DNA from 3 places in the Ectobacillus polymachus genome. Region 3 is predicted to be linked to each of the others. Evidence: riboswitches for the same ligand, from Rfam matches in the RefSeq annotation. Region 3 holds a riboswitch; each other region holds the start of a gene.
What was found. A riboswitch is a leader RNA that binds a small molecule or an ion and turns the genes downstream of it on or off. The one in region 3 is predicted to bind S-adenosylmethionine.

Region 1 (10,579 bases), on a different contig from region 3:
CTTTATAAGATGCGGCAGAAGTGGTATGAAGAGGCGACAGTTACAGTTGATACGACGGATAAGGACGTACAGTCAATTTTAAATGAGATTGAAATGCGTTTGAAGGAATGAAAAGTAGGACATACTATCCATAACAATTGTAATGGTGGTGAATCCTATGTCGACAAATGACTACGTTAAATTTGTGACGCAGCAGGTTGTTACCTACATGAACAATCCAAAAGAGGATCGAGTGCAAAAAAGATTACAACGCCGTTCAGAAAAAGAACCGTTCTTAAAAAGATGGTTTGGAGTAATTCCTTTAAGCATTTCATTATTATATCAACGAACATCAAACAGGAAAAAAGGCGCTTGATATTGGATTCGATAGCATAAACGAAATAGACCGTAAAACATCTTACGGTCTATTTCGTGATGGCTTGTGATTGGGAAATAACGCCATTATCAGGATATATATTTGTTCACAAATTCGCCTTAATTAACCATAAGTACTGTACATATATTGTTTTATAATGAAACTAAAGGAAAAAATAGCATACAATATTGTGAAATGACTAACATACCTATATAATTTAAAATGAAAACGCTATCATATAGAGGTGAGACAATGGAAAAGTTCTTTTTTAATCACAATTCTGCTTCCTTAGAGGATGCAAAGTTAATTGAATTTGCTGAAGTAATATACGGAAAAGGTGGGCGTTCAGTATTGGAGAACTTAATGGCAAAGGCTTCCATACGACTTCGAGACCGTTATCCATATAAATCAGATAAGCAAATATCTTATCTTGTGAATAAAGGATTGTATGAACTGTTCAGCAAATATGTGGATGAAAGAGGAGAAAACTCATAGAGAATAATCATTCTCTTATGGGGCATCTCCTTTTTCTTTTATCTCGCTATTTAATGGCAGTAATACCCCCACTTCAAGCTTAGAGAAATCAGAAAAGGCTATGTGGGTGATAACTGCCCGCAACAACAAAGGTCGGGCTAACCCTCGGTAGGAGATGAGAAAAAACCCTCGTCGAGGGTCAAGTTATACGAAAAGTACAAAGAAAGAATAAAGGTAGCGTTGTAAAGACTATAATTATTTTGCGAAAACAATTGACAATTGTCACAATTTATACTATTATTCGAATTAACAAAAAATTAAATAATTTGTTTACTTATCAAGAGTGACCGAGGGATCAGGCCCTATGACGTCCGGCAACCTCCAATTTAGGAACGGTGCTACTTCCTGCAGAATACTTTTATTCTGAAAGATAAGTCGTAACGATTTTCACGGTGCCTCTTTCAAATGAAAGAGGCTATTTATGTTGTAAAGGAGAGGAGAGTGCATATGATTGAACTTCAGCATGTGACAAAAGAGTATGAGACAAAATACGGAAAGGTTAAAGCTGTAAATGATATATCCTTGAGCATTCATAAGGGAGAAATTTTTGGAATTGTAGGATATAGCGGTGCCGGAAAGAGTTCTTTGCTTAGATGCATGAATTTACTTGAAACCCCTACTTCAGGCAGTGTGAAAATAGAGGGTATCGAACTGACAAAGTTAACGGAGCAGGAATTACGAAAAGCTAGACTAAAGATAGGAATGATTTTTCAGCATTTCTATTTGATTAACTCGAAAACCGTATATGAGAATATTGCTTTTGCGCTCAGGGCTTCTGGTAAGAAAAGGGAGGAAATCGAAGTTCGAACTACTGAATTGCTCGAAATGGTTGGATTATTAGATAAGCGTAATGTGTATCCTACGCAGCTTAGCGGTGGTCAAAAGCAACGTGTTGGCATTGCACGTGCTCTTGCAAATGAGCCATCTGTTCTTCTTTGTGATGAGGCAACTTCGGCGCTAGATCCAAAGACGACGAAATCAATTTTGCAACTGCTAAAGTCTATCAATGAAAAGCTTGGACTAACAATTGTTTTAATTACGCATGAAATGGAAGTTGTAAAGGAAATTTGTCACCGTATGGTTGTGATTCAGGATGGATCTATAGTAGAAGAAGGCAGGGTATATGATGTATTTGCTAATCCACAACAACCGATTACGATGCAATTTATTGACAGTGTATTACAATTTGAAATTCCAAAACGATTAGTAGAACAAAGAAAAGGAACCATTATTAAAATTCAATTTAAGGGAACGATCGCAGAAGAAGCTGTTGTTTCCGATATGCTTCAGCATTTTATTGTCAAAGGAAATATTCTTCATGGAAAAATTGAGTACATACAAGATACACCACTAGGGATTTTTATAATGGAATTGATTGGAGAAAAGAATGAGGTACAAAAGGCTATTAACTATACAATGCTAAAAACTCAACATGTCGAGGTGATGTATCATGCTATCTAATCTGATTCAAATTCTACCTGAATTAAATAAAGCGATTTTTGAAACATTGTATATGGTGGTTCTCTCTCTTGGTGTTGCCATTATTATTGGATTGCCTCTTGGCATTTTATTATTTGTAACCGATAAGGGACTATTTTTAGAAAATACCGTAATTAAAACAATTGTTGGATTCATCGTAAACGTCGTTCGTTCCATTCCATTTATTATATTACTTGTAGCGCTTTTGCCGCTAACAAAGCTAATTACTGGCACAACGATAGGTCCGACCGCAGCATCGGTTTCCTTATCAGTAGCAGCTATTCCATTTTTTGCTCGAATTGTGGAAACCTCCTTTCGAGAGATTGATAAAGGAGTGATTGAAGCTGGCATAGCAATTGGAGCCACGCCATGGATGATTATTAAGGATGTACTCTTATCAGAAGCTCAATCAGGGATTGTACAAGGGATTACATTGACGACAATTAGTTTAGTGGCATACTCTGCAATGGCTGGAATTGTTGGAGGCGGCGGTGTCGGTGATTTAGCTATTCGTTATGGATATTATCGTTATGACAATACGGTTATGTTTACAACGGTTATTGTATTAATTTGTCTTGTACAGATCCTTCAATTTTTAGGGGATCGCATTGCAAGCCAATTAAATAAAAAATAGATTCATAATTCACTTCTGAGGAGGACTTTATTTTATGAAGAGATTAGTATTGCTAGTTGTATTTTTAATATCAATAGGTCTATTAGCAGCTTGCGGAGGACAACCCCAATCTCAAACTGCTGCAAACAAAAAGGAACTTAAAATAGGCGCAACAACTGGACCGTATAGTGATATGGTTTCAAAAGCAATTAAACCACAGCTAGAAAAAATGGGCTATAAGGTGACAGTAATAGAATTTAGTGACTATATTCAACCAAATAAAGCATTGGCAGAAGGAAGTATTGATGCGAACCTATTCCAGCATAAGATTTATATGGATAATTTTTCAAAACAAAATAACATTCAACTTTCAGAGGTTATAGTTGTTCCAACAGCGCCAATGGGAATTTATTCAAAAACATATAAATCTTTACTTGATGTAAAAGAAGGAAGCTCGATTGCAATTCCAAATGATCCAACTAACGCAGCACGTGCATTTGTCATTTTACAGGATGCGGGCTTTATCAAAATTGATCCTAACGTAAATCCATTAACTGTCTCTGAAAAAGATGTAAAAGAGAATAAGAAAAAACTTGTATTTAAGCCAATTGAAGCAGCACAACTTCCTCGTGCAGTAGAAAGTGTTGATTTATCAGCGGTACCAGGAAACTATGCTTTAGCTGCTAAAATGAATTTGCTTGATGCACTTCAACTCGAAAAAATGCCTGACGAATATCGTAATCGTGTTGTTGTAAATACAAAAGATATAGATAAACAATTTGCAAAAGATATAAAAACAGCTGTAGAGTCAAAAGAATTTGAGTCTGAAATTGATAAAGATTTCAAAGGGTTTGGAAAACCAGAATGGATGCTTAATCGAAAATAAACGCAATGTGACGTATAAAGTGGATTCACATCCCTAATACGTCACTTCTTTTTTACTTATTACTTAGGAGGGGAAAAGCATGAAAGAACATTTAGAAGTAAGAGGAGCACCACAGTTGTATGTTTGTGAGGAAGGTGTATTGGAATCACTCGAAGGAAGATTGTTAAATAGAGGAATTATAAGCTGTCTGATTATTCATGGTGATGCATCTTGGAAAGCAGCAGAACCTTATTTCCCAACATTTTCTCAGGTGCTTTGTAAATTTGAAGTTTATGGAGGGGAATGTACGGTAGAGGAAGTGGCTAGAATTTCTAGAAAAGTTCGAAAAGATGCGTTTCAAGCTGTCATTGGAGTTGGCGGAGGAAAAGTATTAGATTTGGTAAAAGCAATTGGTAATGAAACCCATACGGCAACTGTTCTCATTCCCACTCTTGCTTCTAACTGTGCAGCATGGACTCCATTAAGTGTGTTTTATGATAAAACCAGTATATTCACACATTATACTGTATTTCCTACAAGTACGAATATGGTTTTAGTAGACCCGCGTATTATCCTTTCATCTCCAGTTCGTCTTCTAAAGGCAGGAATAGCTGATACACTAGCTAAATGGTATGAAGCAAATGTATTAATTGAACAACTTTTTGATACACCTATTTCTGTAACTATTGCTCATCATGTGGCAAAAATGTGTCGAGATGTTCCTCTACAATTGGGTGAAAAGGCACTTGCAAGTATGGATATAAAAATGATTTCTCCAGCCTTTATAAAAGTCATTGAAACAATTATTGCTGCTGGAGGTATGGTTGGAGGTTATGGGGATCACTTTGGAAGAGTAGCTGGGGCTCACGCTATTCATAATGGGTTAACAAAAATGAATGAAACACATTCCTTCTTACATGGGGAGAAAGTAGCATACGGTATATTTGTACAACTAGCAATAGAGAAAAAGTGGGATGAAATTGAATTTCTTTTACCTTACTATAAGAAATTTCATTTTCCTTCTTCTCTTGCGGATTTTGGTATTGCGATAGGGGATAAGGAAGCGATACAAACAATTGCACAGGCTGCTGTATTACCACATGAATCCATTCATCTCATTGGTTCAGTAACAAGTAAAACGGTAGTAAAGGCAATGGAAACATTGGAGATATTCATAACGAAACATAGTAAATAAATGGATCTTTAAAAAGTAAGGAATCTAGAAAAATGTGTGAGGTGACCGTTATACGTTGGTATAACGGTTGTTCTCGGACATATAATCCCTTCAATTAGAATATGCTGTCCTTCGTTACATAAAAAATGCCGCCATTAATGATTTTCATTACAATTTTCGGTTCGTATTGGTCTTGTAATGCTTGTTTTTCTTTTTCGTATGTTTCACAGTCTCTATCCTTATAAAATTCATGTAGTAAGTGCAAATCATGCTGCCAGCGATTTCGTGCTTCGTCTGCCCACGTGTGATCTTCTTGCTGAATAATCATTTTTAGTGCGTCTTCAAGCCTAGTAAATCCACTTTTTGGTTTAATAATTGGACTTAAGGTAAAGCAAAAATCAGGTATTTTTGGAGTGAAGGAAACTTTTTCTAATATCTTATGAAAATCAGATATTATTGTTCCAGAAATGAGATGAAGACCGATTGAGTGCAGCGTATCTTTTTTTCGGTCACATTGATAGGAAACTTTTACATTCATACAAAGCCACGGATGCAATGGGATATGCTGCTCTGATTTAGGCTGAACAATCTCATACAAACGAATAAAAGAACCAAGTTCACGAGCAGCTTGAAAGACTCGATGGAGAAAAGGTGATCCATAGTGTATAACTTCACCTGGATGATCTGCAGGTGCTTGTTTTTGATCTGTGATTAATGTGAGACGCATTGGTTTTGGATCTCCACCTGTTTTTTCTAAATAATGCCAATAAAAAGGTCTGTTCATTAAAAATTTATCCATTTCAATCGTAAGCTGAACATCTAGGCAGTAGGTAGATGACTCCAAAATATCACAATGATTAGATGTGAAAAATTCGTGCAAATAGTTGTGTATATCACGTTGCAGCATGTATTTTCATCCCCTCATTACCTTTTGAAAATTCTATAATAGAAGCTAAATTCTCCATTTTTATTCGAATTTCTCCTTCGCTTTTTGAGGATGTAAATATATCTTGAATGTGATCTTCTATATTTTTTAGATCAATTTTTGTTAGTATTTCATCAAGCTCTCCTATTACACGTTCAAATAATTGGATTTTGTCATAAAGTAATTTCATAATATGTTCTTCAACGGTATTTTTTGTAACCATATTATAAATATGCACATCCTGCTGCTGACCGAGTCGATGAATCCGTCCGATTCGTTGCTCAAGACGCATTGGATTCCATGGTAGGTCATAATTAATCATCGTATTGCAAAACTGTAGATTAATCCCTTCACCGCCTGCTTCTGTTGCAATGAGAACTTGGGCATGATGTTGAAATAATTCTCGCATCCAATCCTTTTTTCCTCGTTTAAACCCCCCGCGAAAAGGAACAGATGATATGTTATGCTGCTTTAAAAACCATTGTAAATACATTTGTGATGCCCGATATTCTGTGAAAATAATCACCTTATCATTTATTTCTTTTATAATTTCAAGAGCCTTTTGCGCTTTCGAATTGAATGGTATGCAGTTGATGCAGTCTATTATGTTATCAATGTGAGGATCCGGTGGAATACCCTCTTTTTTTCGTTTTTCTACTAGCTTTTGCAAGGAAAAATATACAGCTTCCCGGCTGCTGCACGCTTCACGAAGTAAGGTAAGTGAAGAGAAGGAGGTAGCATCACGTTTGTTTAAAATAGAGTTGTAAAGCGAGCGCTCCTGTTCATTCAAGTCAACGAATATTGTATGAACGTGTCGTTTCGGCCACTCGATTTTCGTATCACTACGACGATTTCGCACCATAACCATATTTATAAGTTTTCGAAGAGCTTCCTCATTTTCTACTCCTTTTCGTTTGGAAGAATAGTATTGTTCAAAGTGTTCTTCGTTCCCTAAATGACCAGGTTTTAAGAGGGAAACGAGATTGAAAATTTCGTCCATGCGATTTTGAATCGGTGTAGCGGTCAAAAGCAAGCAAAATCTTTTCTTTAATTGTTGTACGAATTCATAGTTTTTTGTTTTGTTGTTTTTTAATTTATGAGCCTCATCAATAATAATAAGATCATATTCTGTGTTCAGAACGATTTCGCGATGCGGGGAACGCTTTGCCGTATCAATAGATGAGACAATTACGTCAACTTGCTCCCATGAATAGCTTTTACGAAAGGCAGTTGCCGGAATGTAGAACTTTGTTGTAAGCTCGAATGTCCACTGTGATACAAGTGAGGCCGGGACGAGAATGAGGACTTTTTTCACAAGACCGCGAATCATATACTCCTTTAAAATTAAGCCTGCTTCAATGGTTTTACCGAGCCCTACTTCATCTGCTAGAATAGCTTTTCCGTGCATTTCTTCTAAAACGGTTCGTGCGGCCTCTAATTGATGAGGCAGAAGTGTAAGATGGGGCAGATAGGTTGGTGCTTGGAGTCCTTCGAAGGAAGAAATTAACAGCTGTTTTTCCGTTTCGTAGGCAAGATGATAGGCCTTCCAGCTTGCCCAAGGACCATCATGCTCTAATCTTTGTAAAAAAGCCTCTTGCCAAGAAACATCCATAACGATGTTAGCGTTCAATACAATTTCTCCTCCTTAAAAATTCAGAAATTATTTTTTTGCAAGAATATTGATACGATAGAATGAAAAATGGTAGGATAATCATGTGAAAGATATGCTATCTTTCGTATTTTCTCCGGAAAATGTTATTTTTATTTACGCTTTCATAAAATAATAATGCGATATTCCGTATATCTTTTTAAGTTTTATGAAGAATGTTTAGCTGTTTATGGCAGCTTAAGAGGGAGGAAGAGGGATGACATTGAAGCGAACACCATTATTTGCTGAATATGCAAAGTATGGAGCAAAAACAATTGATTTTGGTGGATGGGAATTGCCTGTTCAATTTTCAAGTATTAAAGAGGAACATGAAGCTGTTCGTACAATGGCAGGATTGTTCGATGTATCTCATATGGGAGAGATAAGCGTACGGGGGATTAGTAGTTTGGATTATTTGCAGCAAATGATGACGAATGATATTGGATTGTTGAAGGATGGCGGTATTCAGTATACACCTATGTGCTATCCTGACGGCGGTACAGTGGATGATTTATTAGTTTATAAGAAAAGTGAGAATGATTATTTACTCGTCGTCAATGCTGCAAATATTGAGAAAGACTATGAATGGTTAGATCAACATTTAATCAGTGACGTAGTGATTGAAAATAGATCCGATGCTACTGCACAGCTTGCTTTGCAAGGGCCGCTTGCAGTACCTATATTACAAAAAATTACTACAGTGAATGTGAGTGAAATAAAGCCATTTACGTTCCTAGATCATGTAGAAATAGCAAATAAATTTGTACTAGTCTCTCGAACAGGTTATACCGGTGAGGATGGCTTTGAAATTTATTGTAAAAGTGAAGATGCAACCGCATTATGGGAAGCGATACTTCAAGCGGGTGAAGAGGAAGGAATTAAGCTATGCGGCCTTGGTGCTCGTGATACTCTACGTTTTGAAGCGAAATTACCATTATACGGACAAGAACTTTCAAAGGATATTACACCTATTGAAGCAGGAATGGGTTTTGCAGTAAAAGTAAATAAAGAAAGCGATTTTTATGGCAAGCAGGTTTTAAAAGAGCAAAAGGAAAACGGTGCTCCGCGTAAACTTATAGGGATTGAAATGATGGAGCGGGGTATTCCAAGAAGTCATTATGAAGTATTTGTAGGGGATGAGAAGATTGGTGAGGTAACAAGCGGCACACAATCTCCAACTTTAAAGAAAAATATTGGACTAGCGCTTTTGCAATCAGAGTATGCAGCACTACATACTGAAGTGGAAGTCGCAATCCGTACGAAACGAGTAAAGGCAGTCGTAGTATCGACACCATTTTATAAGCGTACTTATTAACAGGAGGGGAAAAACAATGATGCATCGTTATCTTCCAATGACCGAAGAAGATAGACAGGAAATGCTACATGCTATAGGTGTGCAAACTGTTGAAGAACTATTTCAGGATATTCCGGAGAGTGTACAGTTTAAAGGAGATTTAAAACTTAAGAAAGCAGCTTCAGAACCAGAGCTACTAAAGGAATTAACAAATCTTGCAGCAAAGAATGTCAATATGAAAGAGTATGCTTCCTTTCTTGGTGCAGGTGTCTACGATCATTTTGTTCCTGTTATTGTAGATCACGTTCTTTCCCGTTCTGAATTTTATACAGCATATACGCCTTATCAACCAGAAATATCTCAAGGTGAATTACAAGCTATCTTTGAATTCCAAACGATGATTTGTGAATTAACGGGTATGGACGTTGCAAATTCGTCTATGTACGATGGTGGAACTGCGCTTGCTGAGGCAGCTATGATGGCAGCTGGGCATACACGAAAGAATAAAGTTCTTGTTTCAGAAGCCGTTCATCCAGAGGCAAGAGACGTACTAAAAACATATGCCAAGGCGCAGCGTTTGGAAGTCGTTGAAATTCCGCATGTAGGCGGTGTGACTAACACCTTGCAACTAGAAATGCAAATGGATGAGGACGTTGCATGTGTTATCGTTCAATATCCGAATTTCTTTGGTCAAGTTGAACGGTTAGGAGATATCGAAAGCATCGCTCATACTTATAAAGGATTGTTTATCGTTTCTGCGAATCCCCTCTCTTTAGGCGCATTAACGCCTCCGGGGAAATTTGACGCTGATATCGTAGTTGGAGATGCACAGCCATTTGGAATTCCAGCACAATTTGGTGGACCTCATTGTGGATACTTTGCAACAAAGAAAGCGTTAATGCGTAAGCTCCCAGGTCGATTAGTAGGGCAAACGAAGGATTCAGAAGGGCGCCGAGGATTTGTGCTAACTTTGCAAGCAAGAGAACAACATATACGCCGTGATAAAGCAACCTCGAATATATGCAGCAATCAAGCATTAAACGCTCTGGCAGCTTCTGTAGCAATGACGGCGCTAGGGAAAAAGGGTGTTCGAGAAATGAGCATACAAAACATTTCAAAAGCACAATATGCGAAGAAACAGCTGGAACAAAAAGGATTTACTATTCCATTTGCTGGCCCGTTCTTTAATGAGTTTGTTATTGCATGCAAACGACCGGTAAAGGAAATCAATGAAGCGCTTCTTAAGAAGAACATTATTGGTGGTTATGACCTAGGCAAAGACTATCCAGGATTAGCGAACCATATGTTAATCGCTGTTACAGAACTTCGAACGAAAGAAGAAATTGATACTTTTGTAAGTGAAATGGGGGAAATAAAATGATGCAACAAGATCAACCTCTCATTTTTGAAATGAGTAAACATGGCCGTGTTGGTTATAGCTTACAGGCTCTTGATGTAGAAGAAGTAGCATTAGATTCTATCTTTGATAATGAGTATATTCGTAAGGAAGATCCAGAGCTTCCAGAATTATCTGAGCTTGATATTATGCGCCATTATACAGCATTGTCCAGACGAAATCACGGGGTAGATTCTGGTTTTTATCCTCTTGGTTCATGTACAATGAAATACAATCCTAAAATCAATGAAAATGTTGCACGTATGACAGGGTTTGCGCAGATTCATCCTTACCAA
Region 2 (10,579 bases), on a different contig from region 3:
CTAAGCTTGCAATTGCAACGCTTGGTAATGATGCAGGTGTAATTGGAAGTTCATGGTTAGCGAAGAAAAAACTAGAGAATAGCTAAAAGATGTACCAAACCATTATAAAAAAAGCTCTGCATGTCAGAGCTTTTTTAATGGCCAACTGGAGGATAGCCATTATTCCATAGGGTCATGATAGCAAACCACCCAAAGACGATTAGCGTTAAAAAGGAAAAAAAGGCCCCAAGCTTATTCTTTTCCTTCATTGTTTTAAACACACCATATAAAGCCAGAAGAGCTATAAGAGAAAAGATAATAACAACACTATACTTCATTATAATCCTCCTCTAAATTATTTAATTTACAATATTTTCTATTTATATTTTTTATTGTACATTCACCTATGCGAAAAGTCGAGAGTAATTGAAAACGAATTCACTCTTTTCTTTTGCATACGGTATAAAATGTTGTATGATAAAAAAAATAACTATTTTTGCTGATTTATCTTGTTTGACATGTTATTTATGAGATGAATTAGTATAGGAAGAGGAGAATATACAATGAAATGGGTACAAGTTCCATTGGGACCGATACAAACAAATGCGTATGTTGTATCTAATGATCAAAATGAATGTATTATTTTTGATCCAGGAGCAGAAGGAGATAAATTACTTACTTATTTACATGATAACGATTTAAAGCCACAGGCTATTTTACTTACTCATGCTCACTTTGATCATATTGGAGCAGTAGATGTAGTTCGCGAAGCTTATAATATTCCGGTTTATGTGCATAAGAACGAAGAGAATTGGTTAGTTAATCCTGCTTTAAATCGGTCTATGCATTTTGTAATGAGTGAAGATATCATTCTTAAATCAGCCGAATATATCATTGAAAAGGAAGGTCCATTAACAGTAGGGTCATTTTCTTGTTATGTTTATGAAACGCCCGGACATACTCCAGGAAGCATTTCTTACTATTTCAGCGAGGCAGGACTTGTATGTTCAGGAGATGCACTTTTTCAAATGAGCATTGGTCGTACCGATTTGCCAGAGGGCAGTATGATACAATTACTTTCATCTATTGAAGAAAAGCTATTTACGCTTCCAGATGAAACGAAGGTATTGTGCGGACATGGACCTATAACGACAATCGGTACTGAAAAAGAAAACAATCCCTTTTTAAGCTGAGGTGAAGTACATCATGCATTCTGTCATAAAAAAGGCGATTCAAGCGTCACCAGAGCATGCGATTTCGTATCGTACATTTATACAACTTGCTTTATATGATGAAACCTATGGTTATTATATGAAGGAGCAAGAAAAAATAGGCAGACAAGGCGATTTTTTTACTAGTAGTAATATTTCTTCTATATATGCACAGCAATTTGCTTCATTTTTTATTAAGCTTGTAGAAGGTGGATGGGTACCACCCATCATTTGTGAAATTGGCGGCGGTACAGGACGTTTTGCATTTGATGTTCTAACAGAATGGAAGAAAGAATCTCCTAATACGTTTTCATCATTACAATATATAATTGTCGAAACGAGTCCTTATCATCGTAAATTGCAGCAGCAAAAGCTACATCCATTTTCTAATGTAAAACAGCTTACTTCAATTGAACAGATCTCTTCGTTTTCGGGTATTGTTTTTTCCAATGAATTGTTTGATGCCTTTCCTGTAGAGGTTATTGAAAATACAGAACATGGTTTAGTGGAAGTACTTGTTACATTGAATGAACAGGATGAACTCGTTGAAAAACAAGTTCCTCTACAAAATAAAGCTATATTGCAATATTTACACAGTCATAATCTTCATTTGGAAGATGGACAACGGTTTGAAATTCCACTACAAATGAGCGAGTTTGTGCATCAATTAGCAAACCGTATCGAACAAGGGATATGTATTTCTGTAGACTATGGATATACAAATGAGGAATGGATGCATCCTCTTCACCGAGAAGGGAGCTTACGCGGCTATTATAAGCATCAGCTCATCCGAAATCCTTTGCTGCATCCAGGTGAGATGGATATTACTTCTCATATACATTGGGATGAATTAGAAAAAGCGGGCGAGGAAGTTGGTTTAAAGACTGTATTACGTGTAAAGCAAACTCGCTTTTTATTATCAACAGGTATTATGCAAAAGTTGATGAATCATAATGATAACAATCCGTTTTCTGAAAAGAATAAACAAAACCGTGCCATTCGTTCGCTTATCCTACAAGGGAGTATGAGTGACTATTTTCATGTAAGTATACAGCAAAAAGGAGTTTCGTCTTTTTCTGTAGGTAATTTGCTGGATACGTCAATGTTGATGGCGTAATCTGGATCATTTGTTTCTTGATGATTGGAAAGCAGCAGAAGGCTATCGGAAAATGGTATTTGAAATTCCTATTGAATTAGCGTATTATCCGTTATTTGTAGCCATAAGATGCAATGAGATACGTTCGGTGCACTGGTATTGATTTATATACAACAGGGAGATTAAAGGAGAATTTGACAAGTGGATAATGATTTAGAAAGTGAGAAAGCAACATTGAAGTGAATGTTGCTTACCTTTTCCCCTAATTAAAATAATACATTTACGAGTTGGATTACTTTTTTATTTTCTACGTTATAATATATTTCCAACCCTTTTCGTTCGCTTGTTACGATTTTTGCGCTTTTAAGCTTAGCTAGATGCTGTGAAATGGTTGATTGAGGCATGTTAAGGCATGTGTACATAGTAGATACGTTGCATGCTCCACGTTCAATCAATCCTTTCACAATACAAAGGCGAACAGGATGCGCGAGTACCTTTAACATTTCTGCATTTCCTTCGAATTGTTCTTCTCCGTCTCGAAATGAATCAAACATTTATTTTTTACACCTCCATATATACGAATAGCACCATACATAACAAAATTTTATGATAAATAGTATACCGATTGCAAATGTTTAGTCGAAAAGTAAAGAAAACGTAAGAAAAGAGATAGCTACGTAAATTAGGCTTCATATTTTAGGTAATGGTATTCAAATTAACCAAAATATGATATAAAAACAGACTGAATTGACAGTTACAAATGGAGTATATTTACTTATGAGTTAAAATTTTAATTGAATGTAAATTTGCGGATTTATTTGTATATAATTTGTAAAAATATTGTAATAAATAGCACAATCATTGTATCATATTTACTCTGTTATATATAGTACATACGTAATAGTTTCCTCTAGCATACATAAGGCTGCTATAGATGTATTTCCTAAAAAAAGAGATGATGAGAATGGGATTTCATCACCTCTTTTTTAAATTTTTCTAGATTTTAGTATCTGAATATGATAACACCTGTTTTTGAAGATTTTCACTTTATCCCGCTTTAACGGGCAGTAAGACCCCCATTTCAAGGCTTAGAGAGATCGGAGAAGGCTAAGTGGGGGACAACTGCCCGTAAAAGTCCGTATTGGCCTTTGCTAACCCTCGGTGGGGGATGAGAGAAAACCCCCACCGAGGGAAGTTTCACTTTATCTGTGATAAGGCGTTTGTAAAGTCATATTGTAAATCATCGTAGTTTTCTAACCCAACGGAAAGGCGTAAAAGTGAACGTGTAATCCCAAGCTTTTGACGTTTTTCCTCATCCATAGCTGCGTGGGACATTGTGACAGGGTAAGAGAGGATTGATTCTACAGCTCCTAGACTGACTGCAAAAACAGGTAATGTAATATGTTCTAAAAAGGTATGGAGGTCCTGCTCATTTTCTAAAACAAAGGAAAGAACTGCACCGGCATGTTTTGCTTGCTTTTGTTGTACTTCATAGCCATCATGCTCTGTTAGTCCAGGATAGTATACCTGTTGTATCTTTTCGTGATTTTGTAAAAATAAAGCCAGTCTTTCAGCAGAATGTGAGGATTGTTCTAATCGAACGTGCATCGTTTTGATTCCTCGCAAGACAAGCCAGCTATCATGCGGCCCTAGGATGGCACCAAATGCATTTTGTAAAAAGGCAAGGCGCTCGCCAAGTTTTTCATCCTGTACGACTGCTAATCCTGCTGTAACATCACTATGGCCGGAAATAAACTTCGTTGCACTATGTAACACAATGTCAGCTCCTAACGCAAGCGGTTGCTGCAGAAGAGGTGTTAAGAACGTATTATCAACAAAAGTAAGAGCACCGATTCGTTTTGCTAGGCTTGTTATTTTCCTGATATCTGTAATTTTTAAAAGAGGATTAGATGGTGTTTCAATATAGAATAATTTTGTGTTTGGTAATATCGCTTTCGTAACTGCTTCCATATTTGTCATATCTACAAATGTATGGGAGATCCCGTATCGAGATAAAACATTTGTAATGATTCGATATGTACCGCCGTATACATCCTCTGAAATTAAGACATGATCACCCTGGGATAAAAGTAAAAAGCATGTGGAGATGGCAGCCATTCCCGATGAAAATGCAAAGCCTCTCGTGCCTCCTTCTAATTCAGCGATGGTTTCTTCTAATGCTTCCCGAGTCGGATTTCCAGAACGACTGTAATCGTATTTTCCAAACTTATCCACGCTTAGCTGGTGAAATGTACTTGTGTTGTAGATGGGAACGCTCACTGCCCCTGTCTGTGTTTCAACTTTGTGATTGTTATGAAGTAATTTTGTTTGTAAAGAAAAGGATGGATTCATGCTCCTACCTCCTTATGAAGAGTATCAAACGCTTGCCTTAAATCTGTAAGTAAATCGGCTATATGTTCAATTCCAACTGAAAAACGTAACAGCCGATTACAAATACCTCTCTCGTTTCGAATTTCAAATGGAATATCGGCGTGTGTTTGAGTAGCAGGATAGGTGATAAAACTTTCAATTCCTCCAAGGCTCTCTGCAAATGTAATAAGAGCTAGCGATTGTAGGAATGGATTAATCCATTCTTCTCGCTGCAGCCGAAAGGATAGCATGCCTCCATGCCCAGGATAGAGTACATCAGTCACCTCATTTGCTTTTTGCAAAAAATCAACGATTACTTTAGCATTTTCTTCATGCTTGCTCATTCGAAGAGCTAATGTTTTCATTCCGCGCATAAGCAACCATGAATCGAATGGACTAAGTACTGCTCCGGAGGAATTGTGATAGTAGCCGAGTGTTTCGCACAATGCAGTTCCTTTTGCCACAACAAGGCCGGATAATACATCGTTATGTCCTCCTAAATATTTTGTTGCACTATGAACAACGATGTTAGCACCAAGATGAAGAGGCTTTTGCAGAATGGGTGTATAAAATGTATTATCAACGATGAGAAGAAGATTGTGCTGCTGGCTAATGGCAGCAATTTCCTCAATATCAGCAACTTGCATTAGTGGATTTGTAGGAGTTTCTAGAAAGATTGCCTTTGTTTGAGGAGATAGTACCTTGGTAATTTCAGTGAGATCTTGTATGTTCACGTATCTACATCGAATATTCCATTTTTCTTCGTAATCACGCAATAGCCGAAATGTGCCTCCATATAAATCCTCTGCAACAATGAGTTCATCTCCTGCTTGAAATAAGGATAGAACGAGCGTAATCGCAGCCATTCCTGAGCTACATGCAAAGCCTTGATCACCTTCTTCTAAATCGGCAATTGTTTTTTCTAATATGTTTCGAGTAGGATTTCCCGTTCGAATATAATCATAGCCGCTAGATTTTCCAATTCCTTCGTGACGATAAGCAGTTGAGAAATATACGGGTACGTTTACAGTTCCGGTACACTCTTCACTTCTGTTGCCAATTTGTGCAAGCTTTGTTTCTATCCGTTTCATGTTTCATCCTCCTCTAATGTAAAAAAGCCTTCTCATAAGAAGAAGGCTTTTTGGATTATACCTTCTTATCTGTCAAATTCATTGTGAATTTGCTGGAATTAGCACCGTATTAACAGGGTTGTTAATGGTTGCTGAGGCTTCGCAGGGCCAGTCCCTCTGCCTCTCTTGATAAGAATATATGAAATTGTTAAGGCTTTTTAATACTGTATATCAAAGTAGATAGAAAATGCAATTGTTTTTTGTGTATTCAGAAAAAAATATTTTTTCTGAAAATGAATTGACGATTTGCTGTCGTACATGATAAATTAATTGAAAAATTATTCACTTACAAGCTAGCAGATTTGAAACTCTTATCGAGAGTGGTGGAGGGATAGGCCCTATGAAGCCCGGCAACCTTCAAACGAATGTTTGAAACGGTGCTACAACCTGCAAAACAATGGTTTTGCGTGATAAGAGGAGGAAACAAAGGATCCCCCTCTTCTTTGAAGTGGGGGATCCTTTGTTTGATAAAATGAAACATTCTAAAAGTAGGGGTTTCTTTCATCTCCCTCTTTTGGGTTAGCAGAATATGGGGAGTGTGACATATGGGCAACTTAGTAGATAGTCTTGGGCAGGGGATCCTGATAGGAGATGGAGCGATGGGAACAATGCTCCATTCATACGGTTTGCAAAGCTGCTTTGAAGAGTTGAATGTAACAGAGCCTGAAAGAATTACTGAAATCCATAGGCTGTACGTGGAAGCAGGAGCAGATGTCATTCAAACACATACATACGGAGCCAACGAAGGGAAACTTCGTATGTATGGTTTAGAAAATGAAGTAAAAAAAATAAATCGAGAAGCAGTTCGAAATGCTAGAAAAGCTGCGAAAGCGAATACGATTGTACTTGGAACAATTGGTGGTATGAAGCATATAGGATCTGTTATGACTACAGAAGTTGAGCGGGAATTTATGCTTATGGAGCAAGCTAGCGCACTATTGGAAGAAGGGGCCGATGCTCTTCTTCTAGAAACGTTTTACGATGAAGTTGAACTCTATCACGCACTTGGCGTATTACGGAAGGCAACGAATCTGCCGATTGTAGCACAAGTAGCCTTACACGAAGCAGGGCTTACACAAAGTGGACGATTCATCGAACAAGTATTAGATGAATTACAGCAAAAAGGAGCCGACGTTGTTGGATTAAATTGCCACTTGGGACCGCTGCGCATGATTGAATCATTAGAAACAGTATCCTTACCTAGTAAAGGATACTTATCCGCATACCCAAATGCTGGATTGCCAAAATATGATAATGGACGCTATGAGTACAAAGGTACTGCAGATTATTTTGAACAGATGGCTAAGAGGTTTATCGAGCAAGGTGTACGATTGCTTGGAGGCTGCTGCGGTACGACGCCAGAACATATTCGAGCAATGAGACACGCATTGAATGGTGAAGCGCCAGTTAACGAGAAGAAGATTAAGCATCGTCCTTCACCTATTGTCACAATACAGCCTATAACAGCAGTAGTATCTTCTTTGGCTGAAAAGGCGAAACGTGAAACAACGGTTATTGTTGAATTAGATCCACCAAAACAATTGCAAACACAACGATTTTTTGAAGGAGCAAAGGCTTTAAAACGAGCAGGAGCAGATGCAATTACTCTTGCTGACAATTCACTAGCCAGCCCGCGTATCTCAAATATGGCAATGGGGGCACTCCTTAGACGTTATGATATTCCAGTTCTCGCACATTTAACATGTCGTGATCATAATTTAATTGGTTTACATTCGCACTTGTTAGGTTTGTCTTCCTTAGGCATACATGAAGTATTAGCGCTAACGGGAGATCCGGCAAGAGTTGGAGATTTTCCAGGAGCAACATCAGTATTCGATGTATCCTCATTCGAATTAATTCGGATGATAAAGGAGTTAAATGATGGGCGCTCACCATTAGGTAAATCTATCGGCGTTCCGACATCTTTTTCAGTTGCAGCTGCCTTTAATCCGAATGTTCGATACATTGACGGGGCAGTTCGAAGGATGGAGAAAAAAATTGCTGCCGGTGCGGACTATTTTTTAACACAACCAATTTTTGATAAAGAAGTGTTACGAAAAACCTACGAAGCAGTAAAAGATTTTAAAACGCCAATATTTATTGGAATCATGCCACTCGTTAGTAAACGAAATGCAGATTTTTTGCATTACGAAGTACCAGGAATTACGTTACCAGATGAAGTAAGAAAACGGATGGATAATCATCTAGCTCCTGAGAATGCGGTAGAGGAAGGGTTAAAGATTGCAAAAGAACTAATTGATGAGGCAATGAAGTTATTTCATGGTGTGTATATCATCACTCCATTTCAAAAATTTGAGATATCAGAAGAACTCGTACGATATATAAAAGTAAGAAGAAAGGGAGCAACGACATGCGGGGAATTGAACAAGCATTAGAGGAACGAATTTTACTTCTGGACGGAGCTATGGGAACGATGATACAACAGGCAAATTTAACTGCTGTAGATTTTGGCGGAGAGGAATTTGAAGGATGCAATGAATATTTAATAAAAACTCGTCCAGATCTTATCTTAGCTATTCATCAAGCATACATTGATGCAGGAGCAGATATTATTGAAACGAACACATTTGGGGCTACGAAGATCGTTTTAAAGGATTATAACCTTGAACAATATGATATAGAAATGAATGAGTTAGCCGTACAAATTGCAAGAAAGGCAGTAGAACAATCGGGTAAGGAAGTTTATATTGCGGGTGCCATGGGACCAACGACGAAGGCTATTAGCGTTACAGGCGGTGTGACTTTTGATAAATTAGTTGAATCCTATGAGAGACAATCACTTGGCCTTCTAAGAGGTGGAGTAGATGTATTATTGGTGGAAACAAGTCAGGATATGCGAAATGTGAAAGCGGCCTGTATTGGCATAGAACGGTCTTTCCAAGAGTTAAATAAGAAAGTACCAGTCATGATTTCTGGTACGATTGAACCAATGGGAACAACACTTGCTGGGCAGTCAATTGAAGCATTTTATTTATCAATCGAGCATATAAAGCCATTATCAGTCGGATTAAATTGTGCGACTGGACCAGAGTTTATGAGGGAATCAATTCGTTCTTTAAACGGTCTATCAGAAAGCTATATCTCCTGCTATCCGAATGCAGGTCTTCCAGATGAAGAAGGGCACTATCATGAATCTCCTCAGTCACTTGCAACGAAGATGAAAACGTTCGCTGAAGAAGGATGGGTGAATATTATTGGTGGCTGCTGTGGGACAACTCCTGATCATATTCGGGCTTTAAAGGAAGCAGTAGCAGGGTTGCGTCCGCGTCCTAAGTATCATCGTAAAGGTCATGCCGTAAGCGGCTTAGAACCGCTGCAATATGAAGATTCTATGCGGCCTCTATTTGTCGGGGAGCGAACGAATGTCATTGGATCACGCGCATTCAAACGTTTGATAGCAGAAGGAAAGTTTGAAGAAGCAGCGGAAATAGCGAGAGCACAAGTAAAGCGAAATGCACATGTAATTGATGTGTGTATGGCCGATCCGGATCGAAATGAAATCGAGGATATAGAACAGTTTTTACAAATAGCAACGAAAATGATTAAAACACCACTTATGATAGATTCTACGGATGAACGAGTAATGGAGCGTGCACTTTCCTACTCACAAGGGAAAGCCATTTTAAATTCAATTAATTTAGAAAACGGTGAAGATCGATTTCAAAAGGTTGTTCCACTCATTCATAAATATGGGGCTGCAGTTGTTGTTGGGACAATTGATGAGGATGGAATGGCTGTAACGGCGGATCGAAAGTTTGAAATTGCGAAAAGGAGCTACGAATTACTTACGCAAAAATATGATATTCGCCCTTCAGACATTATTTTTGATCCGCTCGTATTCCCGGTTGGAACTGGCGATCAAAACTATATTGGAGCAGCTGCTGCAACCATTGAAGGAATACGACTCATTAAAGAAGCCTTTCCTGAATGTTTGACAATACTTGGTGTTAGTAATATTTCCTTTGGTCTTCCACCTGCAGGTCGTGAAGTGTTAAATTCTGTGTTTTTATATCATGCAACGAAGGCTGGTCTGGATTATGCAATTGTGAATACGGAAAAGCTAGAAAGATATGCATCGATTTCAGAAGAGGAAAAAAAACTATCAGACAGGCTGTTATTTGATACGAGCAAGGAAACACTCGATACATTTACTGCTTTTTACCGCGTAGCAAAGAAAAAAGAAACAATAGAAGTTGAAACTCTTTCCTTGGATGAACGCTTGGCCAGATATATCGTTGAAGGCACGAAGCAGGGGCTCGCACTTGATTTACAACAGGCATTAGATGAAAAGAGAGATCCTTTGTCTATTATTAATGGTCCACTTATGAACGGTATGGATGAAGTTGGCCGATTATTTAACAATAATGAACTCATAGTAGCAGAAGTATTGCAGAGTGCCGAAAGTATGAAGGCGGCTGTCTCCTACTTAGAGCCTTTCATGGAAAGTACAGAAGCTTCAAAGAAAGGAAAGGTAATTCTAGCAACTGTAAAGGGCGATGTTCATGATATTGGAAAAAATCTTGTTGAAATTATTCTATCCAATAATGGATATGAAATTATAAATTTAGGTATTAATGTCAGATCTGATGAATTGGTGAAGCAGGTTAAGACCCACAGTCCAACCATAATTGGTCTTTCGGGCTTACTCGTAAAATCGGCACAGCAAATGGTACTAACAGCAGAGGATTTGAAGGTGGAAAGAATTGATACTCCTATTCTTGTTGGCGGGGCAGCACTTACTCGAAAATTTACAGAAACTCGAATTGGTCCGT
Region 3 (10,579 bases):
ATGGAACGATTAGTTTGGCAAAGCTTGATGAATTAGTTGATGAAGTTCAAGATAAAGAAGTATATATACTGGTAGACTCAGACGATTCCGGAGAAAAGCTGAGAAAACAATTTATGCGGGAGCTTCCAGAGGCAGAGCATTTATACATTGATCGGTCGTATCGAGAAGTTGCAACGGCCCCACTTCAGCATCTTGCAACCGTATTAGTAAAAGCGGATATCGACATTTATCCGGAATATTTATAGTAAGGATGATTACCATGCATGAATGGACAGCAGATGAAGTTACGGAACGAATTGAACAGGATGAGCTAGCAATATTGTATGTGTACACACCTTTATGTGGGACATGCCAGCTTGCTAGTAAAATGATCACGATAGTCGAAGCCACCTTGCCATCACTGTCTATCGGAAAGATTAACCTAAATTATGCACCTCATCTTGCTACTACGTATCAAATAGAGAGTGTTCCGTGCTTGTTTATTTTTCAAAATGGTCAGTTACAAAAAAGGGTATATGCGTTTCAATCAGTAGAGTATTTGTATTATGAGTTAAAATCATTAATTGCATAGGCGACATCTATTGTCGCTTCGACATATTTCTTAGGAAATAAAGTGAAACTTCCCTCGGTTAGCAAAGGCCAATACGGACTTTTACGGGCAGTTGTCCCCCACTTAGCCTTCTCGCATTTCTATAAGCATTGAAGTGGGGGTCTTACTGCCCGTTAAAGCGGGATAATAAGAAAGAAGTGACAAGAACCGCTACAATCTAAGCATGCGGGAGTGAATAAAATGAAACTTTATTCATTATTGCAAGTCTTTGTGGGTGATGCAAATGAACAACAGCTTATTCAACCTCTTCTTCCTTCAGAGCCATTTCATGTAATACTTCGATACGAGGAGGAACGCTATAATCTGCATATTTCTCAGTACGGCCTTTCTGTATTTAAGGAAGAACCTGCCACCTATACGTTACATATTAAAACAGAACGCGATCTTCATTCTTTATTTACAGGAGAGATTCCTTTACAAACATTACTTCGAAGGCAGGGAATCGTTTATGAGGGTTCACTTCGTATCTTACTTTTATTAGAGTCCGTATTCTTTATTTGTCATAATTCTACTAATTGTACGTAAATGTTACATCAACATATTGACATCTAGTTATAAAATTGATAGAATATTAAAAATGCAATCGTGAAAATTTCATAACAATACGAAATCAGACGTAACAATCTGATTTGCTCTTATCAAGAGAGGTGGAGGGACTGTGCCCTGTGAAACCCGGCAACCGTCAGCATTCGGCTGATATGGTGCCAATTCCTGCAAAGCAAGTATGCTTTGAGAGATGAGAGAAAGGATATAGAATGCTTTAACCCTTTCTGCTCATTTTTTGTAGAAAGGGTTTTTTATTATTCTTAGACAGCTTGGGGGGAAATACAAATGATTCTATTAGAACAAGTACAAAAGTTGTACCGTACGAAAAATAGCAACATTACAGCAGTACAAGATGTGAATTTAGAAATTCATCAAGGTGAAATCTTCGGTATTATCGGTTATAGCGGTGCGGGAAAAAGCTCTTTATTACGTATGCTAAATCAATTGGAACAACCTACTGAGGGGAAAATTACAGTAGCAGGACGGGTTATTTCGGCTATTAAAGGAAAAGAATTACGCCTTGCACGCAGGGAAATCGGGATGATTTTTCAACATTTCAATTTGCTTTGGTCAAGAACAGTTTGTGAAAATATAGCTTTTCCTTTGGAAATAGCTGGTGTAGGCAAAGAAGAACGGGAACGAAGGGTAAATGAATTAATTCATCTTGTAGGACTAGAAGGACGCGAAAATGCTTATCCTTCGCAACTGAGCGGTGGTCAAAAACAGCGGGTTGGCATTGCTAGGGCACTAGCCAATAATCCAAAGGTGCTGCTATGCGATGAAGCAACCTCTGCGCTGGATCCGGAAACGACTGATCAAATTTTAGATTTACTTCTCGATATAAATAAACGTCTTGGCTTAACTATTGTGTTAATTACCCATGAGATGCATGTCATTCAAAAGGTTTGTAGCCGTGTAACTGTTATGGATGCAGGAAAGATCGTGGAAATCGGCGAGGTATTAGAAGTATTTCGCAAACCACAACAAGAGATTACGAAACGTTTTGTATCGCAAGTTACAACGACTTCAGGTGCAGAAGAAACGATTGAAGCATTGTTACAAAAATATCCTAGTGGTGTTGTCCTTCGCTTGCAATTTGTACGGGATCATATTCAGCAACCTTTTATTACTGAACTCATTCGTAACACCGTAGTTAACGTCAGTATTTTACAAGGTAAAATCTCTCCAACATCAAACGGCTCTTATGGCAATTTAGTCGTTCATTTGAATGGATCATCGGAAGAAATTGAACAGGCACTGAGCTACATTAAACAGCAGAAGATTGAGATGGAGGTAATTTACCATGGATAGTCTATTTCCAAACGTTGATTGGGGCGACATATGGCAAGCTACAGGTGAGACCCTATACATGACAGCCATTTCAACATTGGCAACCTTTGTGTTTGGACTTTTACTTGGATTGCTACTATTTATGACAGCAAAGGGAAACCTATGGGAAAACAGTGTGCTCAATAAAATAATTGGCGCTTTTGTAAATATCTTTCGTTCCATACCCTTTATTATTCTCATTATTTTACTCATACCATTTACGAAGTTGATTGTAGGTACCATGCTTGGAGCAGAAGCAGCATTGCCAGCCTTAATTATTGGCGCTGCCCCGTTTTATGGACGGATGGTGGAAATGGCACTCCGTGAAATTGATAAAGGAGTGATTGAGGCATCAAGAGCAATGGGAGCGAAAACGAGTACGATTATTTTTAAAGTACTTATCCCAGAATCACTTCCTGCATTGGTATCAGGTATTACAGTAACAACAATTGCACTCGTTGGCTATACAGCGATGGCCGGTGTTGTAGGTGCTGGAGGATTAGGAACATTAGCTTATTTAGATGGTTTTCAGCGTTCTCATAATGATGTAACATTCGTTGCAACTATTTTGGTTTTGCTTATTGTTTTTATCATTCAATTTATTGGCGATTTTATTACAGCTCGTATTGATAAACGGTAAATACTCTAGTAACTTCTAGAGCTTTTATATAAAAAGGTAAAAGGGGAGTATGCAAATGAAAAAACTATTATCTTTAAGTCTTATTGCAATTATTGTATTCGCGTTATCAGCTTGTGGTAGTAGTACTCCGCAAAAGAAATTAGTAGTCGGTGCGTCGAACGTTCCGCATGCTGAAATTCTTGAGCAGGCAAAGCCAATATTAGCTAAAGAGGGCATTGATCTGCAAATTAAGAAATTCCAAGATTATGTATTGCCAAATCAAGCATTAGCGGGCAAAGAACTAGATGCAAATTACTTTCAACATATTCCATATTTAGAAAAGGAAATGAAAGATAAGGGGTACGATTTTGCAATAGCAAGCAAAATTCATCTTGAACCAATTGGATTCTACTCTCAAAAATATAAGAATATAAAAGATCTACCGAATAATGCATTGATCATTATGAGTAACTCTGTTACAGACCACGGCCGTGGATTAGCTTTACTACAAAAAGCTGGGGTAATTAAACTAAAAGACGGCGTAGATCCTGTTAACGCAACTTTTAAAGATATTGCAGAAAATCCTAAAAACCTAAAATTTAAAACGGATGTTGAACCTGGTTTATTGCCTCAAATTTATAAAAATAACGAAGGCGATGCCGTTATGATTAATTCGAATTACGCGATTGATGCTGGTTTAAACCCTGTAAAAGACGCAATTGCACTTGAAGGACAAGATTCTCCTTATGCAAACGTACTGGTAGTTCGAAAAGGTGATGAAAATAAACCAGAAGTGAAAGAACTTGTAAAAGTATTGCATTCAAAAGAAATCCAAGACTTCATTAACACGAAATATAAAGGTGCCGTAATTCCTGTAAATGAATAATTTAAAAAAGAATGAAGCCAAGATTGACTCGGGTAGAGCTATCTTGGCTTTTTCTATCGGGATGTTTTGAATTGAAAAGAATGGATAAATATATTTATGAAATGTAAAGAGTTTCACAAGATGAATTTTGAATTTTTTTTAACATTTTTCGGTTTGATAAATCTTTTCATTTGATATAATATTGTATTGAGAATACAATGAGAATTAGAAACGTTTTAAACTAATTATCATTTTAGATAGAGATAAATGGAGGTAATATGATGGCTAGTTCTACTTTAACGATTAAAGACTTGCATGTATCCATTGATGGCAAGGAGATTTTAAAGGGAGTTAACTTGGAAATTAAGGGCGGAGAAATCCATGCAATCATGGGACCGAACGGAACAGGTAAATCTACTCTATCTTCTGCAATTATGGGACATCCAAAATATGAAGTTACATCTGGAAGCATTACGCTTGACGGCAAAAATGTATTAGAAATGGAAGTAGACGAACGTGCTCGTGCAGGTCTATTTTTAGCTATGCAATACCCAAGTGAAATTAGCGGAGTAACAAACGCAGACTTCTTACGTTCTGCAATAAATGCGCGCCGTGAAGAAGGCGATGAAATTTCTCTTATGAAATTTATTCGTATGCTAGATAAGAAGATGGAATTCCTTGAAATGGATTCTGCGATGGCACAACGTTATTTAAATGAAGGATTCTCTGGTGGCGAGAAAAAACGTAACGAAATTCTACAAATGATGATGATCCAGCCAAGATTTGCAATTCTTGATGAAATTGACTCCGGTCTTGATATCGATGCACTAAAGGTTGTTTCCAAAGGTGTTAACGAAATGCGCGGAGAAGAGCTAGGCTGCTTAATTATCACTCACTATCAACGCTTGTTAAACTACATTACTCCAGACTTTGTACACATCATGATGAACGGAAAAGTTGTGAAATCTGGCGGTTCTGAGCTTGCAGAGCGTTTGGAAGCAGAAGGATACGATTGGATTAAAAAAGAACTAGGAATTGAAGACGACGTAGAGCAAGAAGCGTAAGTGAGGAGGATAACCATGACAATCGGTACAGCACAGGATCAAGAATATATTCGTCAGCTAGCAAGCACAGAGCCAGCTTGGTTGACAGAGTTCCGTTTGCAAGCTCTTGCACAAGCTGAAAATCTACCAATGCCAAAGCCTGACAAAACAAAGATTGATAAATGGAACTTTGTTGGTGTAAGTAAGCCATCCAACCAAGAGCCTATTCGTTCTTTAGATGAGCTATCTGATGATATAAAGAAGCTATTAACTGAAGATACAAAGAATATACTTGTACAACGTAGCAATACGAAAGCTTATGTAGAATTATCTGCTGAGGCAAAAGAAAAAGGCGTTATTTTTACAGATATTCTTACAGCAGCACAAGAGCATAGTGAATTGTTGCAAAAATATATCATGAAGGATGCAGTAAAAGTAGATACAAATCGTCTTTCTGCACTACATGCAGCATTTTTAAACGGCGGAGCGTTCGTTTATGTTCCAAAAAATGTTGTATTAGAATCCCCTCTTCAAGCGATTTATATTGTTGATGGAGAGGTAGCAAACGTTTACAACCATGTGTTAGTTGTTGGGGATACTAATAGTTCCTTTACTTATGTAGAAAACTATATAGCAAATGAATCCATTACAGGTGTTGCAAATATTGTAGCTGAAGTTGTGCTTGAGCAAGGTGCCCAAGTGAAATTTGGCGCAGTAGACTTGCTTGCGAAAGGGATTACAACCTATGTGAATCGAGCTGGTATTGTAGGTCGCGATGCAAGACTAGAGTGGGCACTTGGATTAATGAATGATGGCAATACGATTTCCGAGAACACAACGCAATTAAAAGGCGACGGTTCATTTGGAGATACAAAAATGGTTACAATCGGCCGCGGTGAGCAAACGCAAAACTTTACAACAAAAATCATTCACCATGGAAAGCATTCTGAAGGATTTATTTTAAAACATGGTGTTCAAAAAGATAACGCAACAGCTATTTTTAATGGAATTGGGAAAATTGAACATGGCGCATCTAAAGCCAATGCAGAACAAGCATCTCGTATTCTTATGTTAAATGAGAAAGCACGTGGTGATGCAAATCCAATGCTTCTTATTGATGAAGATGATGTAATGGCTGGCCATGCAGCATCGGTTGGTCGTGTAGATCCTACACAATTATACTATCTTATGAGCCGAGGCATTCACAAAGTAGAAGCGGAACGTCTAGTCATTCATGGTTTCTTAGCTCCAGTTGTGAATGAATTTCCAATCGAAGGAGTGAAAACTCAGCTTACTGAGGTTATAGAAAGGAAAGTTCGCTAATGGATGTGCAAGCAATACGTAAGCAGTTTCCTATATTAGATCAACAAGTCAATGGAAAAAAGCTTGTTTATTTAGATAATGCGGCAACGTCGCAAAAGCCAATTCAAGTGATTGAAGCGCTTAGTACGTACTATAAAGAATATAATTCTAATGTACACCGCGGGGTGCACACATTAGGAACAAAAGCAACAGATGCTTATGAAGCAGCTCGTGAAAAGGTTCGAAACTTTCTTAATGCTCGTCAGGTAGAAGAAATTGTATTTACTCGTGGAACAACGACTTCTATAAATATGATTGCCAGCAGCTACGGTATGGACAATGTTCATGAGGGCGATGAAATTGTCATCTCTTACATGGAGCATCATGCAAACATTATTCCATGGCAGCAGGTTGCAAAGAAAAAGGGAGCAACGTTAAAATATATCCCTCTTCAAGAAGATGGAACAATCTCTCTTGAGGATGCAGAAAAAACGATCACTTCGAATACGAAGATTGTTTCGATTGCCTATGTTTCCAATGTTCTTGGCACAATCAACCCGATTAAAGAGCTTGCGAAGATTGCTCATAAAAATGGGGCTGTTATGGTAGTCGATGGTGCGCAAAGTACTCCGCATATGAAAATCGATGTACAGGATTTAGATTGTGATTTCTATGCCTTATCCAGCCATAAAATGTGCGGTCCTACTGGTGTTGGGGTTATGTACGGAAAGAAAGCAATCTTAGAAAATATGGAGCCAGCTGAGTTTGGCGGAGAAATGATTGATTTCGTTGGATTATACGAGTCAACCTGGAAAGAACTTCCTTGGAAGTTTGAAGCGGGAACTCCGATTATCGGCGGAGCTATTGGACTTGGTGTTGCGATCGATTTCTTACAGCAAATTGGTATGGAAAACATTGAACAACATGAGCATGAAATGGCTCAATATGCTATGGAACGCTTAAAAGATATAGATGGACTTACCATATATGGTCCAAAACATCGTGCGGGTCTTGTTACATTTAATATGGATGACGTTCATCCGCATGATGTAGCAACTGTAGTAGATATGGAAGGCGTTGCTATTCGTGCCGGTCACCACTGTGCACAACCGTTAATGAAATGGCTTAATGTTTCGGCAACAGCTCGTGCAAGCTTCTATTTATATAATACGAAGGAAGAGATCGACACATTTGTTGAATCACTAGTTAAAACAAAGGAGTATTTCACAAATGTCTTTTAATAATCTCGATACATTATATCGACAAGTCATCATGGATCATTATAAAAAACCGCGTAATCGTGGTGTTTTAGAAGATAATGCACTTGTTGTGAATATGAATAATCCAACATGCGGGGATCGCATTCAGCTTACAATGAAGGTAGAAAATGATATCGTAACGGATGCGAAGTTTGAAGGCGAAGGCTGTTCCATCTCGATGTCATCTGCATCGATGATGACACAAGCAATTAAAGGTAAGAAAGTGGAAGATGCACTGCATTTAGCAACCGTATTTTCTGACATGATGCTTGGAAAAGAATATGATGACAATATAGATTTAGGTGATATAGAAGCGTTGCAAGGTGTTTCCAAATTTCCAGCACGAATTAAGTGTGCGACACTTGCTTGGAAAGCGATGGAAAAAGGATTGCATGAGCACCATTAAGAATCACAAGGAGGGATAAGAAATGGCGAAGCAAATGCCTGATATTGGTGATTATAAATATGGTTTTAGAGATAAGGACGTTTCAATTTTCCGTGCGAAGCGAGGTCTTACAAAAGAAATCGTAGAGGAAATTTCTCGAATGAAAGAGGAACCTGCTTGGATGTTAGACTTCCGCTTAAAGGCGTTAGATACATTCTATAAGCTACCCATGCCACAATGGGGCGGGGACCTTTCTGATTTAAACTTTGATGAAATTACGTATTATGTTAAGCCATCTGAAAAATCCGAGAAGTCTTGGGATGAAGTGCCAGATGAAATTAAAGCAACATTCGATAAGCTCGGTATCCCAGAAGCTGAACAAAAGTATTTAGCAGGTGTTTCAGCGCAGTATGAATCAGAAGTTGTTTATCACAATATGAAGGAAGATCTTGAAGCACAAGGGATTGTCTTTAAAGATACAGATAGTGCCCTTCGTGAAAATGAAGACATCTTCCGCGAGCACTTCGGAAAAGTTATTCCGCCTACAGATAATAAATTTGCAGCACTTAACTCTGCAGTTTGGTCTGGCGGCTCTTTCATCTATGTTCCAAAGGGTATCAAGGTTGAAACACCTCTTCAAGCATACTTCCGTATTAACTCTGAAAATATGGGTCAATTCGAACGTACTCTTATTATCGTAGATGAAGGTGCACACGTTCACTACGTAGAAGGTTGTACAGCACCTGTTTATACAACGAATTCCCTTCATAGCGCTGTTGTTGAAATTTTCATTAAAAAGAATGCATACTGCCGTTATACAACAATTCAAAACTGGGCAAATAACGTATTCAATCTTGTTACGAAGCGTGCAACCTGTGATGAAAATGCTACAATGGAATGGATTGATGGAAACATCGGTTCTAAATTAACGATGAAATATCCAGCTGTTATCTTAAAAGGCGAAGGTGCACGTGGTTTAACCTTATCTATTGCCATCGCTGGTAAAGGACAACACCAAGACGCTGGGGCAAAAATGATTCACCTTGCTCCAAACACTTCTTCTACGATTGTTTCCAAATCGATTTCTAAGCATGGCGGTAAAGTAACGTATCGTGGTATTGTTCACTTTGGCCGTAAAGCAACAAACTCTCGTGCTAATGTTGAATGTGATACGTTAATTATGGATAATCAATCTACATCTGATACAGTGCCATATAACGAAATTTTAAACGATAATATTTCGTTAGAGCACGAAGCAAAAGTATCAAAAGTATCAGAAGAGCAATTGTTCTATTTAATGAGCCGTGGTATTTCAGAACAAGAAGCAACGGAAATGATCGTAATGGGCTTCATTGAACCATTCACTCGTGAGCTTCCAATGGAATACGCAGTCGAAATGAACCGTCTTATCAAGTTCGAGATGGAAGGTAGTATCGGTTAAGCTTCATCATCATGTCATTTGTTCGAAAACATCTCGTTTCAATTAGAAAATAGCCGGTTCCTTAGGGAGCCGGCTTTATTTATCCTTATCCCGCTATTTAAGGGCAGTAACACCCCCACTTCAAGGCTTAGAGAAATCAGAAAAGGGCTAAGTGGGGGATAACTGCCCGTAAAAGCCCGAATTGGGCGGGCTAACCCTCGGTGGGGGATGAGAAAAAACCCCCACCGAGGGAAGTTTCACTTTATGTTAGTAATGGTTAGTAATAGTTACTTTATGAATATACAGGAGGGTTTGCTTTCAGAAGCTGCCCCTTCTTTGTATAATAGTAAGAAAGGACTATTTTCTTACGTATATAATAATTCGGAATGATTGCTCATAAAGTAATAGAAACCGTAAAGCGTACAAGCTATATGCTTTAAACAAGGATATAAAGGATAGATAAACTCGTTGTGAGAGGAGGGGGTTTTTCTGAAGCGGGAACAGGAGATTACGATACATCTGTATCATACGAATGATTTACATAGCCACTTTGAAAATTGGAAACCAATCTCTCAATTTTTTCGAAAAGAAAAAGAACGGTTAGTAAATAGGGGAGAAGACGTATTTACGTTAGATATAGGAGATCATGTGGATCGTTTTCATACTATTACAGAAGCGACCGCAGGAAAAGCGAACGTCCAGTTATTAAATGAAGCAAAATACGATTTTGCTACAATTGGAAATAATGAAGGAATTACGCTGAAGAAGGAAGATTTAGATCATTTATACGATGAAGCGGAATTTTCGGTGCTCGTAGCAAATTTATTTTACAAGGATGGAACTCGTCCGGCTTGGGCAAAGCCCTATGAGCTTCGCACGCTGCCAAGTGGAATTACGATAGCATGTATTGGGGTAACGGTAGCATATCCTGTATTTTATTCGCTGCTTGGCTGGAGTATTACAGATCCTTACGAAGCATTAGAAGCATGTATGGACGAGGTGCGAGAGAAAGCGGATGTCGTCGTCTTATTGTCGCATTTAGGTCGAAATGAAGATGAATATATTGCGGAGCATTATGATATAGACGTCATTTTAGGTGCCCACACTCATCATTTTTTTGAACAAGGCTTACTATTGCATGGTACATTACTATGTTGTGTTGGCAAATGGGGAAGACATGTTGGTCATGTTCAAATCGGAT

Region 1: linked by a shared signal. The riboswitch ahead of ACM5BR_RS08290 (methionine ABC transporter ATP-binding protein) and the one ahead of ACM5BR_RS13655 (methionine ABC transporter ATP-binding protein) in region 3 are both predicted to bind S-adenosylmethionine.
Region 2: linked by a shared signal. The riboswitch ahead of ACM5BR_RS08385 (methionine biosynthesis PLP-dependent protein) and the one ahead of ACM5BR_RS13655 (methionine ABC transporter ATP-binding protein) in region 3 are both predicted to bind S-adenosylmethionine.

The regions. Positions count from the first base shown of each region.
Region 1 covers NZ_JBLREB010000001.1:1,606,083-1,616,661, reverse strand. The annotation lists gene ACM5BR_RS08305 (shikimate kinase) at 1-111, shown strand, start outside; gene ACM5BR_RS08300 (YqzE family protein) at 158-355, shown strand; gene ACM5BR_RS08295 (hypothetical protein) at 608-850, shown strand; SAM riboswitch class I at 1,161-1,266, shown strand; gene ACM5BR_RS08290 (methionine ABC transporter ATP-binding protein) at 1,337-2,350, shown strand; gene ACM5BR_RS08285 (methionine ABC transporter permease) at 2,340-3,002, shown strand; gene ACM5BR_RS08280 (MetQ/NlpA family ABC transporter substrate-binding protein) at 3,037-3,867, shown strand; gene ACM5BR_RS08275 (iron-containing alcohol dehydrogenase family protein) at 3,947-5,041, shown strand; gene ACM5BR_RS08270 (YqhG family protein) at 5,136-5,927, opposite strand; gene ACM5BR_RS08265 (DEAD/DEAH box helicase) at 5,914-7,575, opposite strand; gene gcvT (glycine cleavage system aminomethyltransferase GcvT) at 7,811-8,908, shown strand; gene gcvPA (aminomethyl-transferring glycine dehydrogenase subunit GcvPA) at 8,925-10,268, shown strand; gene gcvPB (aminomethyl-transferring glycine dehydrogenase subunit GcvPB) at 10,265-10,579, shown strand, end outside.
Region 2 covers NZ_JBLREB010000001.1:1,625,876-1,636,454, reverse strand. The annotation lists gene ACM5BR_RS08415 (ROK family glucokinase) at 1-86, shown strand, start outside; gene ACM5BR_RS08410 (DUF2759 domain-containing protein) at 135-317, opposite strand; gene ACM5BR_RS08405 (MBL fold metallo-hydrolase) at 543-1,172, shown strand; gene ACM5BR_RS08400 (class I SAM-dependent methyltransferase) at 1,186-2,307, shown strand; gene ACM5BR_RS08395 (ArsR/SmtB family transcription factor) at 2,553-2,840, opposite strand; gene metC (cystathionine beta-lyase) at 3,484-4,638, opposite strand; gene ACM5BR_RS08385 (methionine biosynthesis PLP-dependent protein) at 4,635-5,747, opposite strand; SAM riboswitch class I at 5,810-5,922, opposite strand; SAM riboswitch class I at 6,095-6,203, shown strand; gene ACM5BR_RS08380 (bifunctional homocysteine S-methyltransferase/methylenetetrahydrofolate reductase) at 6,332-8,182, shown strand; gene metH (methionine synthase) at 8,158-10,579, shown strand, end outside.
Region 3 covers NZ_JBLREB010000002.1:624,934-635,512, forward strand. The annotation lists gene ACM5BR_RS13640 (toprim domain-containing protein) at 1-245, shown strand, start outside; gene ACM5BR_RS13645 (thioredoxin family protein) at 260-571, shown strand; gene ACM5BR_RS13650 (hypothetical protein) at 791-1,135, shown strand; SAM riboswitch class I at 1,243-1,353, shown strand; gene ACM5BR_RS13655 (methionine ABC transporter ATP-binding protein) at 1,442-2,467, shown strand; gene ACM5BR_RS13660 (methionine ABC transporter permease) at 2,460-3,125, shown strand; gene metQ (methionine ABC transporter substrate-binding lipoprotein MetQ) at 3,181-3,990, shown strand; gene sufC (Fe-S cluster assembly ATPase SufC) at 4,251-5,033, shown strand; gene sufD (Fe-S cluster assembly protein SufD) at 5,049-6,335, shown strand; gene ACM5BR_RS13680 (cysteine desulfurase) at 6,335-7,555, shown strand; gene sufU (Fe-S cluster assembly sulfur transfer protein SufU) at 7,545-7,979, shown strand; gene sufB (Fe-S cluster assembly protein SufB) at 8,002-9,399, shown strand; gene ACM5BR_RS13695 (bifunctional metallophosphatase/5'-nucleotidase) at 9,886-10,579, shown strand, end outside.